One region of the Pseudomonas sp. UTLPPB19802 genome, then DNA from elsewhere that is predicted to be linked to it. Evidence: riboswitches for the same ligand, from Rfam matches in the RefSeq annotation. Region 1 holds a riboswitch; each other region holds the start of a gene.

Region 1 (3,339 bases):
GCTCGCTGGCTTGCCAGCCGGGCTCGTTGTCCTGGGCGCAGATCGCCTGGATCACCGGGATGTCACGACGGAACGGTCGCAGGTGCGGAGCCTCGGGCGTCGACTGGGCAAAGCCGGTGGTGTTGAGGATCACCGCCGCCGCCACCTCGTCCAGCCAGTCCTCGACCACCGCCAGGCAACCTGGCTCCTTGAGACTGGCCACGGCGATCGGCAACGGGTTCAGCCCGGCCGCCTGCAAACGCTGGCAGAACACATCGACAAAGGCGGTGTTGGCCGCCTGCAGGTGCGAGCGATAGAACAGCAGCGCCGCCACCGGCCAGTCGGCCTGCCAGTTGCTGCGCCAATCAGCCAGTTGTGCATCGACCACGCGCGGGTGGTAGATCGCCGTGCGCGGCAGCGCCCGAGGCGCCTGCCAGGGGTAGTCACGCCCCAGCCAGCGGCTGGCCAGGCAATTGAACAACTGCAGGGCATTGCCCAGGCCGCCCTGGCGCAGGAAGTGCCAGAGCCGTTCGGCTTCAGCCGCCGGGACGTTACCCAGGGCGCTCAGTTCCGGGTCGGGACGGTCGTCGCCCGGCACCAGGATCAGCGTCACGCCGCGCTCGGCCAGTTGCACCAGACGCTCGATGCCGTAACGCCAATAGCCGATACCGCCGTGCAACGACAGCAGGATCACCTTGGCGTGTTGCAGCACCTGGTCGACATAGAGGTCGACCGAGGCATGATTCTGGACCTGCATCGGGTTGGCCAGGCGCAGGCTCGGATAATCGTCCGGCAGTTGCTGCGCCGCTTCGGCGAGCAATGCCAGGCTGGAGTCGCCGCTGCACAGGATCACCAGCTCGGCGGGGGTTTGTCCAAGGTCGGCGATGTTGTCATCCGACACGAAACCGCCGGGCTGGGTCCTGAGCAGATGCATGGGGTCAGGCCGTCAGCGCGGTGCGCAGCGTCGATTCGAGCAGGGCTGCATCCAGTTCCTGGCCAATCAGTACCAGGCGGGTGACGCGCGGCTCATCGGCGCCCCAGGCGCGGTCGAAGTGCTTGTCGAAACGGGTGCCCACGCCCTGGATCAGCAGGCGCATCGGCTTGTTCGGGATCGCCGCAAAGCCCTTGACCCGCAGGATGCCGTGCTTGACCACCAGTTGCGTCAGGGCATCGAGCAGCAGGCTTTCGTCGGCTTGCGGCAGGTCGATGGAGATCGAATCAAAGGCGTCGTGATCGTGGTCGTCATGATCATCGCCGTCATGGTGGTGGTCATGGTGGCTGTGGCGACCATCAATGTGCTCCTCGGAGCCGGCACCGATACCCAGCAGGACGTCCAGCGGCAGGCGACCGCTGCTGGCCTCGATGACTTTCACCGCTGGCGGCAGTTCCTCGGCCACTTCCAGACGGACCCTGGCCAGGTCTTCCGGGGCGATCAGGTCGGTCTTGTTGAGAATCACCAGGTCGGCGCTGGACAGTTGGTCGGCGAACAATTCATGCAGCGGCGACTCGTGATCCAGGTTCGGGTCGAGCTTGCGCTGGGCGTCCACCTGGTCGGGGAACGCGGCGAAGGTGCCGGCGGCCACTGCCGGGCTGTCGACCACGGTGATCACCGCATCGACGGTGCAGGCACTGCGGATTTCCGGCCACTGGAAAGCCTGGACCAGCGGCTTGGGCAGCGCCAGGCCAGAGGTTTCGATGAGGATGTGGTCAAGATCGCCGCGACGCGCCACCAGTTCGCGCATCACCGGGAAGAACTCTTCCTGCACGGTGCAGCACAGGCAGCCGTTGGCCAGTTCGAACACGCGGCCTACCGCCTCTTCCTCGGTGCACCCGATGGAGCACTGCTTGAGGATCTCGCCGTCGATGCCCAGCTCGCCGAACTCGTTGACGATCACTGCGATACGGCGGCCCTGGGCGTTGTCCAGCATATGCCGCAGCAAGGTGGTCTTGCCCGAGCCGAGGAAGCCGGTGACGATGGTGACGGGAAGCTTGGCCAGTGTTTTCATCGGGATGCCCCTTGGCAAAAATAGCGGGCATGCGGGACGAGAACCGCCGCCCGGAACAGGCGCGGGTATGTTCGCCACCGGATCACCCCGCCCGGTTTAAGTGAAATTCTGTCACGAGGCAGGTCTCCTGGCTTGCGGCCGGGTGTTCGGCAGTCGCTCGATCACCGGGTCTTGCGCCTTCCCACCCCGAGGGGCAGTGGCCAGGCAAGACACTCGTACCGCTTACAGTTGCGGGGGCAGCCGCGGCTTGCCGCGTTCCCATCTTAGCTTCGACCAGACGCCGAAGAACCTCGAACCTGCAAGGCTACGCAGTGCGCGCAGGCAGGTCAATCTCGACGGCCGCTGTGGTTTAATTGCGCCCCCTTTCTCCCGCCCTGCCCGTTTCAAGGAATCGCCGCCCATGAGTGCCACCGACACCACCACCGTCCTGGTCATCGGTTATGTCTGGCCCGAACCTCGCTCCTCGGCGGCCGGCGGGCACATGATGCAGATTCTCGAAAGCTTCCTCGAGGCCGGCTGGCGCATCACCTTCGCCAGCCCTGCCAGTGTCGGTGAACACAAGGCCGACCTGCTCAGCCTGGGCATCGACGAACAGGCCATCGAGCTCAACGACAGCAGTTTCGACACCTTCATCAGCGCCCTGCAGCCGCATGTGGTGCTGTTCGACCGGTTCATGATGGAGGAGCAGTTCGGCTGGCGGGTCGAGAAGCACTGCCCCGGTGCCCTCCGCGTACTGGAAACCTCGGACCTGCAAAGCCTGCGCGACGCCCGCCAGCAGCAACTCAAGGAACGCCTGAAAGTCGACCAGGACCCGAATGACTTCAGCGGGCTGTTCGCTCCCGACCTCCCCGAAGTCTTCCAGCAGATGAGCGACACCGACCAGGCCCAGCGGGAAATCGCGGCGATCTACCGCTCGGACCTGAGCCTGATGATTTCCGACGTCGAGATCCGCCTGCTGACCGAGCAGTTCCGGCTACCGCCAGCGTTGCTGCACTGGTGCCCGTTGATGGTCGACCAGCCGGACACGTTCCGGGCCTTCGAGGAGCGCGCGCATTTTCTCAGCATCGGCAACTTCCGCCACGCACCGAACTGGGATGCGGTGCTCTGGATGAAAACCACCGTCTGGCCGCTGATCCGCCAACAACTGCCCAGCGCGCAACTGCATGTCTACGGCGCCTACACGCCGCCCAAGGCCACCGCGCTGCACAACCCGGCCCAGGGCTTTCACGTGCAGAACTGGGCCGAAGACGCCCTGCAGGTGATGAGCGCGGCGCGGATCTGCCTGGCACCGCTGCGTTTCGGCGCCGGAATCAAGGGCAAGCTCGCCGATGCCATGCTCTGTGGTACCCCGAAT
Region 2 (3,339 bases), 440 kb from region 1:
TCAGGTACAGGGCGATGGTCCAGAGGGTCGTACGCCGAACATCGTCGTTGCGCGCCAGGCGCAGCTGCTGCTCGGTCTCGATCGCATTTTCATATTCGCTGCGGATTTCATCGGTCAGGCGCTTGCCACGTCCGGCCTTGACCGCTTCGCGGTAGTCGCCCTTGGAGCGCTGCAGATCGATCATCGACTGCGCATATTCGGTCCAGGAGTCCTGCAAGGCCTCGATACGCCTGAAGCGGTCGACCTGTTGCGGGTTGTCCGCCACCAACTCCTGCAAACCGCGCAACCCGGCAACGATCTTCGGCTTGGCGACTTCATAGGGGTCGAGGAAATGCTCATCGCCGGTGATCAGGAAACCGCGCATGCCGGTTTCCAGGTCGACGGACAGTTTCATCGCCTCGTTGACGTTATTGATCACCCGGTCGGTGTGTTGCACCCACTGGATCACCGACAGCAGATAGGTGATCAGGGAAACGAAGAAGACTGCGCTGAGCACACCCACGCCCAAGGGCAGACTGATGTTGCGACTCAGAAGTTTGCGGAAGCTTTGCTCATCAACCGAAGACGGTGAATTCATTTCGGGCCCCGGAGGAAGTCTTGAAAATTAAGGATTTTGCCGTAATTCTGAGGAAAAGATTCATTTTTCTCACAGCGTAGAAGGCATTTTCCGGCTGTGCACTGCCCAGCATCAACCAGACCCGCTATCCTCAACGCTTATACAGCAGACTTTTTTTGTATAAGAAGCAGAACTTGTGCCGCTCGGCCGCTTACCAATGCAAAGACAGGCAGCCCTGCCTACCCCGCGTTCATTTTCCCGGAAGACCATCCTATGTGTGCAGCCAGTTCCACCATCCTCGTCGTCGAAGACGATGCCATTGTCCGCATGCTGATCGTCGACGTGCTCGAGGAGCTGGAATTCAATGTGCTGGAGGCCAGCGACAGCGACTCGGCCCTGGAAATACTCAACAACCGGGCGACGAGCATCGACCTGCTGATGACCGACGTCGGACTACCGGGCATGGATGGCCGTGACCTGGCAAGGAGCGCACGGCAGGTCCGCCCAGAACTGTCGGTGCTATTCGCCAGCGGCTACGCCGAAAGCATTGAGGTGCCTGCGGGCATGCAGGTGATCGGCAAGCCGTTTTCGATCGACCAACTTAGAAACAAGATAAAAAGCATCATATAACTCCATGTTTTAACTGATATTTATATTTCTAGAATTCACTTTAAGTTGAGCTGCCTGCTGGACATTGCCAAGCCTTCAGCCAGCATCGACGCACCGGTCGACGCGGTTGACGCATCGGCCGACGGCATGTTTTCCTACGCGTCTGTTCTGGGTGCCCTTCACAGGGTGAAACGGGAAACCGGTGCGTCGGCGGATGCTTCATCACGCTTGACCAGTCCGGTGCTGCCCCCGCAACGGTAAGCGAGAGAAGCGTCAGATCCACTGTGCCATTCGGCATGGGAAGGTGATGCTGGAAGGTTCGAGCCAGGCTGGAACCCCTCGCGAGCCCGGAGACCGGCCCGGAAAATCGAATGACAAACCTGCGGTGGGCAGGCGCTGTTGAAACCTCCGGGCCCGACCCGCGAGGTTTTTCTGCGCTTGGCCGCCCGCTGAAAATCCAGAGGGAAGCGCCATGTCCGTTACCACCGCCAGCCATTCCAACGCCGCTACATCGACCCGCAGCCAACGCCTTGTCGCCGCCATCGGTGCCAGCGTACTGGGCGCCCTGCTGGTGTATTTCGCCGGCTTCTCGCACATCGACGCCGTTCACAACGCCGCCCACGACACGCGCCACAGCGCTGCCTTCCCGTGCCACTGAGAACCCGGCCATGATCAAGCGTATTGCCCAAACCGCCGGTTTCAGCGGACTGCTGGCCGCCCTGCTGCTGACCTTGCTGCAAAGTTTCTGGGTCGCGCCGTTGATTCTCCAGGCGGAGACCTATGAAAAAGCCCCCGCCAGCGAGAGCCACGAGCACACCGATACGGCCATGGCCGGCCACAGCCATGAGGGCCACGACGAAGAGGCCTGGGAACCGGAAGATGGCTGGCAGCGCGTGCTGTCCACAACGGGCGGCAACCTGGTGGTGGCGGTCGGTTTCGCCCTGATGCTAGCCGGGCTCTATACCCTGCGTGCGCCCAATCGCGCGTCCCAGGGACTGCTCTGGGGCCTGGCCGGCTACGCAACCTTCTGCCTGGCACCGACCCTCGGACTGCCACCGGAACTGCCCGGCACCGCCGCCGCAGACTTGTTGCAACGGCAAATCTGGTGGGCCAGCACCGCGGCGTCCACCGCCGTGGCTATCGCCCTGGTGGTGTTTGGCCGGCACTGGGCGATCAAGTTGCTGGGCGTGGCGATCGTCGTGGTGCCCCATGTGATCGGCGCTCCCCAACCCGAGGTACATTCCAGCCTGGCGCCGGAAGCACTGGAAGCACAATTCAAGATCGCCTCGCAACTGACCAACGCCGTGTTCTGGCTGGCCCTGGGCCTGATCAGTGCCTGGATGTTCCGCCGCAGACAAGACGGCCAATACCCGGCATGACAACACCCCACACGAAACCAACCCTCGCGGTTGGTTTCGGCTGCCGGCAAGGTTGCGAGGCATCGATCCTGCTGGGGTTGCTGGAAGACGCCCTGCTGGCTCACCGAATCGACCCGGCGAACATCTCGGGCCTGGCCAGCATCGACGGCAAACACAGTGAACCGGGACTGCTTGAGCTGGCCCGGTACCTGAAACTACCACTGGTGTTCTTCAGTGCCGCCGCGCTGCAACCTTACGAGCCACGGCTGACTCATCGTTCCAGCCAGGTATTCGCCCATACCGGCTGCCATGGTATCGCCGAAAGTGCCGCGCTGGCCCTGGCCGAACAGCTGGGCCAGGAACCGGCAAGCCTGCTGATTTCACGACAGAAACACCCTCAGGCCACCTTTGCGCTGGCCTGGACAGGACAAAACCCTCGATAATCACCCTTTCCTGCATGAGCGTTATTCATGTAGGCCCAGACTCCGCACCTGAAAACCATCAGGTGAGTACCGAGTGACTGGCACGCACGACCTTGCGCAAATCCCGCTCAGAGAAGCTTATGACCGTCTATTTCATCGGTGCCGGGCCCGGCGATCCGGAACTCATCACCGTCAAGGGCCAGCGACTGATTCGCCGTTGCCCGGTCATCATCTACGCCGGCTCCCTGGTACCCATGGCAGTGCTGGACGGCCACCGCGCCGACCAGGTGATCAACAGTGCCGAGCTGCACCTGGAACAGATCATCGAGTTGATCAAGACAGCCGACGCCCGCGGACAGGATGTCGCCCGGGTGCACTCCGGGGACCCTTCACT
Region 3 (3,339 bases), 2.6 Mb from region 1:
GGTGTGAGGGCCGACGGCGTAGTCGGGGGCGATGGCCTTGGCCACCATGGCCGGGTCCGACGGTGATACCCGGACATCCACGTGTTGCCCGTAGTAGCTGTAGGGCCAGCCATAGAAAGCACCGTCCTTCACCGAGGTGATGTAGTCCGGTACCAAGTCACTGCCAATCGCGTCCCGCTCGTTGACCGCCGTCCATAGCGCTCCGCTCTGGGGTTCCCAGGCCAGGCCATTGGGGTTGCGCAAGCCGGAGGCGAAGATCCGCTGCTTGCCGCTCGCCGGGTCAACCTCCCAGATCGCCGCACGGCCCTGTTCCTTGTCCAGGCCGTTCTCACCGACGTTGCTGTTGGAACCGACGGTGACGTAGAGCCTGCTGCCGTCCCGGCTGGCGATGACGTTTTTGGTCCAGTGGTGGTTGAGGGTGCCGCCGGGCAGATCGACGACCTTCTGTGGCTGGGCCTTGATTGCGATTTCGCCCTCTTCGTAGTGAAAGCGCAGCAGGGCATCGGTGTCGGCCACATACAGGTCATTGCCCACCAATGTCATGCCGAACGGAGAGTTCAGGCCTTCGATGAAGGTCGTGCGTGTTTCCGCGATCCCATCGTGATTGGCATCGCGCAACAGGGTGATGCGATTCGCGCTGGGCACGCCGGCTCCGGCGCGATCCATGACCTTGTTTGCAATCCAGCCGCGCAGCCCCTGATTGTCATCGGGTCTGGAGGGGGCATTGCTCTCGGCGACCAGCACATCGCCATTGGGCAATACGTACAGCCAGCGTGGATGGTCGAGGTTTTCGGCGAATGCGTTGACCTGGGTTCCGCTGGCAGCCATGGGGCGGGTGCCTTCGGGCCAGCCGACGGCCGGGGCGATGTTGACTGTGGGAATCAGGGTCTTGTTCGGTTCCGGGAGCTTGGGCGATGGGCCGGTTCCATCGGACACAGACAGGCTGGAACTTTCGCCACAAGCAGCCAATCCGCTGGCAAGCAGAATGATCACGGCGTGTTTCTGCTGGAACATGTTGAATCTCCATTAATCCTTGTATTTGCCCAGCAGTAGATGGGGTGGATTGACGCAGGTTCAATCCCTCCTTTGGCGAGTTGCTCCTGGCCGCCTTGGAAATGGTCATCCGTCATGACAGGTATTCCCGGAGCTCGTTGGGCAGGGCCAGATATCCAGGGCCCCGGTGATGGGTTCGATGAGCAAGGCCGCCACGGCGTCGGCACCGACCTGGCCCATTTCGCCTGTTCATGTCCCGGTTCGCCGAGGTTGGCGGTCGGCTTCAATTGACGCTCCCCCCCCAACCCTCTAACCTTCGCGGTTTGTTTCAGGTGCTCTGTGGCGATCCGTCGACAGGGTGAAACAGGGAAGCCGGTGAGCCCTCAGGTAGGCGCGAGCCCGGCGCTGCCCCCGCAACGGTAAATGAGTCAAGACTGCGCTTTTTGCCACTGTGCCACTGGCACGGGAAGGCGCGCGGTCCCGCGTTCGCGCCGCTCATGAGTCCGGAGACCGGCCTGATCCATTCCACAGCGTCACGGCGGGCGATGCTGGACGGCTTCGGCCGTGCCTGTGTCTGCTCGCCGTTTGCCTTATCCAGCCCCAACGGAGAGCTGCCATGAACGAATCCCCCGATCGCGACGAACGCCACCTGGCGCGCATGCAGCGCAAGAAGGCGGTGATCGACGAGCGTATCGCCAACGCCCCGAATGAATGCGGCCTGCTGCTGGTGCTGACCGGCAACGGCAAGGGCAAGAGCAGCTCGGCCTTCGGCATGCTCGCCCGGGCCATGGGCCACGGCATGCAGTGCGGCGTGGTGCAGTTCATCAAGGGCCGCAACAGCACGGGAGAGGAGCTGTTTTTCCGCCGTTTCCCCGAGCAGGTGCGCTTTCACGTGATGGGCGAGGGCTTCACCTGGGAGACCCAGGACCGCCAGCGAGACATCGCGGCCGCCGAAGCTGCGTGGGCGGTCTCTCGGGAAATGCTCGCCAATCCGGACATCGGCCTGGTGGTACTGGATGAGCTGAACATCGCCCTCAAGCACGGTTATCTGGATCTGGACCAGGTGCTCAGCGACTTGCAAGCACGACCGCCGATGCAGCATGTGCTGGTCACCGGCCGCGGTGCCAAGCCGGAACTGATCGACCTGGCCGACACCGTCACCGAAATGGGCCTGCTCAAGCACGCGTTCCAGGCCGGGATCAAGGCGCAGAAAGGCATCGAACTATGAGTCAGCCGCGTCATTGCCCGGCGGTGCTGATCGCCGCGCCGGCTTCCGGCCAGGGCAAGACCACGGTGACGGCCGCGCTGGCGCGCCTGCACCGGAACCAAGGGCGCAAGGTCCGGGTGTTCAAGTGTGGCCCGGACTTTCTCGATCCGATGATTCACGAGCGTGCCAGCGGTGCGCCGGTGTACCAGCTCGACCTGTGGATGGTCGGTGCCGAGGAAAGTCGTCGGTTGCTCTGGGAGGCGGCGGGCGAGGCTGACCTGATCCTGATCGAAGGCGTCATGGGGCTGTTCGATGGAACGCCGTCGAGCGCCGATCTGGCGCGGCACTTCGGCGTGCCGGTGCTGGCGGTGATCGATGGCACGGCCATGGCCCAGACCTTTGGTGCCCTGGCCCTGGGCCTGGCGCGTTACCAGGCGGACCTGCCGTTTGCCGGGGTGTTGGCCAACCGGGTCGGCACCCCGCGGCATGCGCAATTGCTTGAAGGCAGCCTGACCGAAGGCCTGCGCTGGTATGGCGCACTCTCCCGCGAGACCGGGATCGAGCTGCCGAGCCGCCATCTCGGGCTGGTCCAGGCCAGCGAACTGAATGATCTGGACCGCCGCCTCGATGTTGCGGCCGAGGCCCTGGGGGCCAGTTGCGAAGTCGCCTTGCCGCCGGCGGTCGAGTTCGCAGCACCGCAGGTCGTCTCCATCGAGCCGCTGTTGGCCGGAGTACGTATCGCGGTCGCCCACGACGAGGCGTTCGCTTTCATCTATGGCGCCAACCTGGATCTGTTGCGGACATTGGGCGCTGAGCTGAGCTTCTTCTCGCCGATTCACGATCACGGGCTGCCGGACGCCGATAGTCTGTACCTGCCGGGTGGTTACCCGGAGCTGCACCATCTGACACTGACGCAGAACCAGCTGATGTTGGCGGCGATCCGTGCGCACCATGCCGCAGGCAAGCCGCTGCTCGCCGAATGCGGCGGCATGCTTTACCTGCTCGATGCGTTGACCGACGTCGACGGCCAGCGTGCCGAACTGCTTGGCCTGCTGGCCGGCGAGGCGGTGATGCAGAAGCGCCTGGCGGCCCTGGCCTTGCAGACCGTGGAACTGCCGGAAGGCGTGCTGCGTGGGCAT
Region 4 (3,339 bases), 1.1 Mb from region 1:
TGTTTGGTACGACTCGGTTCAATGCCTGGGTCAGTGCGCGCAGCTTCAAGTCGGGGGAGGAGATGGCCGGGGCGCGGGAGGCGATGCTCAAGTATTTTTGTGATCAGTATCGGTTGATGCTTGAGGATAACCTTGATGATCATATCAAGAATTTTGAGCTGTACATGGGGGGGAGGCAGGGCTGAGTTATCGAGGGGCGTTTAACCTGCTGTTTGCCTGTGTGCGATTGCGGTTGTAGGTGTACATATCCGTTTGCGCGGTTGGCTGGGGTAGTGGTTTCGCCCTTACGGCGAGTTACTTTTTTTCAGACGCGAAAAAAAGTAACCAAAAAACGCTTGCCCCTCCATTCGGCCCTCGCTACGCGAGGGTTCCTTCGTTCCGGTTCTGTTTCGAGAGCACGCCGCGATGGGCCATCCATGGCCCAACACGGCTCGCCCGGCTTCCCTGCCGGGCGTCTCTCGAAACAGAACCTCCACTCAGCCTGCTGGGCGGGGCCGGTGGATCAAAAGCAAAGGCAAGATCAAGATCAAAAAGCAAATGCTTCGCAGGCAAGCCCACTCCGATGCCTGCGCCAGGCCCCATTCTGGTGTACGACACAACACCTGTAGGAGCGGGCTTGTCGGGACGCCGCACCGCCGCGAAGAGGCCCGTGAAATCACTAAAAGCCTTCAAGGCACACCCTCCATCCCTCCATTTTGAAGCGCTGCTCACTTCAGGTCGAGGCGGGCAGTGGGGGCGCCGCCAACAGCGAGTCCACGATCGCTCGCGACAGTTCCAGCGATTGCAGCACTCCCCTGAACAGGTCACGGTCAACGTCTTCCAGGCGCGGGCCGATTTCGTCGGCGTTCAGTTCGGCAGTCCGGAGCAGGTCCGAGACATGGGCCAACGCCACCTTGGCCGGGACGCCTGGCTGAATGGCAAAGAGCGCAGGCTTGCTGGCTGAGTCGCTGCCGATGTTGAAGGCGCTTGTGGCGAGGGTATCGAGTGGATCAGGCGGTGGTGGGTCCGAGTTGATCTGGTCCAGGGCGCTGTACATGGCGCTGCGCAGGAAGTCGCTTTTTTCAGTCGGACTTGAAGTGCGGCAGGGTGGTGGGTCGGGCGTGATTTTCTTGGTCATCGGCAAGCTCTTCTTCAGTAACACCTTTGGAAGCGCGCCATCTTTCGTGTCCAAGCGAAAGGGTGGCGAACCGTGCGCAGGTTTGGACAACCGGGGAAGAAGAAACCCGGCACACCCCGAGGAGTGTCCCGCGCACGGTCCGCCATAGAGCGGACACAAAAGTGCCGTTCGCGCGGCATTGTGCGACTTCTTCTTCCAAAAAAAAACGGGTGTCCAAGCCCGGTTGCTGAATTGGCAGCAACGCGAAAACATTAGGCTTCGTGATCAAGTGAATCAACGGGAAATCTGTAGGAAAAATCCGCTAAAAGTCCTGAATTATTCTCGAATCGGTCGAGAAATGAGCGCTGTAGAACGTTGTGGCAGTGGCCCGCAGCTGATGAGAGCGGTTCTTATGCGTTCCCAACGGCAATTTGATGGTCTACCATGCCGCCCGCCGGTTTCCACTCGGAAATAATAGGGAATCCCAGGCCTCCGACCCCGGTTGGCCAAACGGAACTGCCCCCGCAACTGTAGGTGCCGAGCCCGCTCCAACGATGCCACTGGGTCCATGTGATTCGGGAAGGCCGGAGGCGGGCCAGGACGCACCAGTCAGGAGACCTGCCGGCCTACATTTACCAACCGGCGGGGTGTCCGGGATGGCCATCTCCCCTGTGAAGGGCTGCCCCGGACGTCGTGCCAGGGCGGCGATGCCTGTCCATGCGTTCACTTCGTGTTCTGCCCGACAGGAGATCGCTCACCATGCTGCCTCGTTTCGCCACCTTGCTCGCTGGCCTCTCGCTCACCGGCCTGGCCCAGGCTGCCGCCACCCAATACCCGCTCACCGTGGAAAACTGTGGTGTGCCGCAAACCTTCGCGAAGGCTCCCGAGCGCGCGGTCACCATTGGCCAGGCCGGCACCGAGATGCTGTATGCCATGGGGCTGGGCGACAAGCTGGTCGGTACTTCATTGTGGTTCAACAACGTGCTGCCGGAGTTCAAGGTGCAGAACGACAAGGTCGAGCGCCTGGCCGACAACGATCCGAGCTTCGAAGCGGTGGTGGGCAAGCGTCCGCAACTGGTGACGGTGCAGTTCGAGTGGATGGTCGGGCCCCAGGGCGTGGTCGGTACCCGTGAGCAGTTCAACGAACTGAAGATCCCCACCTACCTGCTGCCTTCGGACTGCGAAGGCAAGGACAATCTGGTGGGTGCCGACGGCACCCGGATGCAGCCGTTCAAGGTCGACAGCATCTACAAGAGCGTCAGCCAACTGGCGACGATCTTCGATGTGCAGGATCGTGGTGCGGCGCTCAATGCCGACCTGCAGGCGCGTCTCGACAAGGCGAAGAAGCAGTTGGCCGGCAAGGACCTGTCCAACACCAGCGCGTTGTTCTGGTTCTCCAGCGCCGACCTGGCCATCGATCCCTACGTGGCCGGTCGCCAGGGCGTTGCTGATTTCATGCTGCAGACCCTGGGCGTGCGCAACGTGGTCGAGTCCCACGAAGAGTGGCCGACCGTGGGTTGGGAAACCCTGGCCAAGGCCAACCCGACCTGGCTGATCATCGCCCGCATGGACCGGCGTCGCTTCCCGGCGGACGACTACCGCAAGAAGCTCGAATTCCTGCGCAGCGACCCGGTCGCCAAGAACATGGACGTGGTGAAGAACAACCGCATCATCATCCTCGATGCTGATGCCATGCAGGCCGGAATTCGCCTGTTCCGTGGCCTGGAAACCCTGTCCACCGCCATTGCCACCGGTAAAGCCCCAGAGTGAACACGCGCCTGCTGCCCTACAGCCTGCTGGCCTTGGTCGCCTTGTTCGCGGCCCTGCTGGCTGGGATTGCCATCGGTGAAACCAGCCTGTCGCCGCGCCTGATCTATCAGGTGCTGGCCAACCAGTTGTGGCAGGCCGGCTATCCGGTCGAGCCGATCGACTCGGGCATCGTCTGGAACTACCGGCTGACCCGCACACTGGTCGCTGCCGCCTGCGGTGCTGGGCTGGCGACCTGTGGGGTGATGCTCCAGGCGCTGCTGCGCAACCCGTTGGCCGAGCCTTACCTGCTGGGGCTCTCGGCGGGTGCGTCGACCGGCGCGGTGGCGGTGGGGCTGCTGGGCCTTGGTGGGGCGGCGCTGTCGCTGTCTGGCGGGGCCTTCATCGGCGCGCTGTGCGCGTTCGGCCTGGTGCTGTTGCTGTCCCGTGCGGTGGGGGCGAGCAGCAATAATGCCCAGGTGATCCTGGCCGGTATT

What was found. Region 1 has a riboswitch for cobalamin ahead of cobW (cobalamin biosynthesis protein CobW). Riboswitches for the same ligand answer to the same signal wherever they lie in the genome.
Region 2: linked by a shared signal. The riboswitch ahead of AC6I6U_RS19545 (CbtB domain-containing protein) and the one ahead of cobW (cobalamin biosynthesis protein CobW) in region 1 are both predicted to bind cobalamin.
Region 3: linked by a shared signal. The riboswitch ahead of cobO (cob(I)yrinic acid a,c-diamide adenosyltransferase) and the one ahead of cobW (cobalamin biosynthesis protein CobW) in region 1 are both predicted to bind cobalamin.
Region 4: linked by a shared signal. The riboswitch ahead of AC6I6U_RS22380 (ABC transporter substrate-binding protein) and the one ahead of cobW (cobalamin biosynthesis protein CobW) in region 1 are both predicted to bind cobalamin.

What each region holds. Positions count from the first base shown of each region.
Region 1 is NZ_AP048545.1:4,092,901-4,096,239, reverse strand. Features, by position in the region: gene cobN (cobaltochelatase subunit CobN) at 1-913, opposite strand, end outside; gene cobW (cobalamin biosynthesis protein CobW) at 918-1,985, opposite strand; cobalamin riboswitch at 2,086-2,293, opposite strand; gene AC6I6U_RS18135 (glycosyltransferase) at 2,386-3,339, shown strand, end outside.
Region 2 is NZ_AP048545.1:4,536,876-4,540,214, forward strand. Features, by position in the region: gene AC6I6U_RS19535 (response regulator) at 1-577, opposite strand, end outside; gene AC6I6U_RS19540 (response regulator) at 830-1,186, shown strand; cobalamin riboswitch at 1,319-1,542, shown strand; gene AC6I6U_RS19545 (CbtB domain-containing protein) at 1,638-1,823, shown strand; gene AC6I6U_RS19550 (CbtA family protein) at 1,834-2,544, shown strand; gene AC6I6U_RS19555 (cobalamin biosynthesis protein) at 2,541-2,966, shown strand; gene cobM (precorrin-4 C(11)-methyltransferase) at 3,086-3,339, shown strand, end outside.
Region 3 is NZ_AP048545.1:6,705,235-6,708,573, reverse strand. Features, by position in the region: gene AC6I6U_RS29515 (PQQ-dependent sugar dehydrogenase) at 1-1,014, opposite strand, end outside; cobalamin riboswitch at 1,307-1,526, shown strand; gene cobO (cob(I)yrinic acid a,c-diamide adenosyltransferase) at 1,610-2,221, shown strand; gene AC6I6U_RS29505 (cobyrinic acid a,c-diamide synthase CobB) at 2,218-3,339, shown strand, end outside.
Region 4 is NZ_AP048545.1:5,199,067-5,202,405, reverse strand. Features, by position in the region: gene AC6I6U_RS22390 (DUF3144 domain-containing protein) at 1-185, shown strand, start outside; gene AC6I6U_RS22385 (DUF6124 family protein) at 713-1,117, opposite strand; cobalamin riboswitch at 1,535-1,736, shown strand; gene AC6I6U_RS22380 (ABC transporter substrate-binding protein) at 1,856-2,866, shown strand; gene AC6I6U_RS22375 (FecCD family ABC transporter permease) at 2,863-3,339, shown strand, end outside.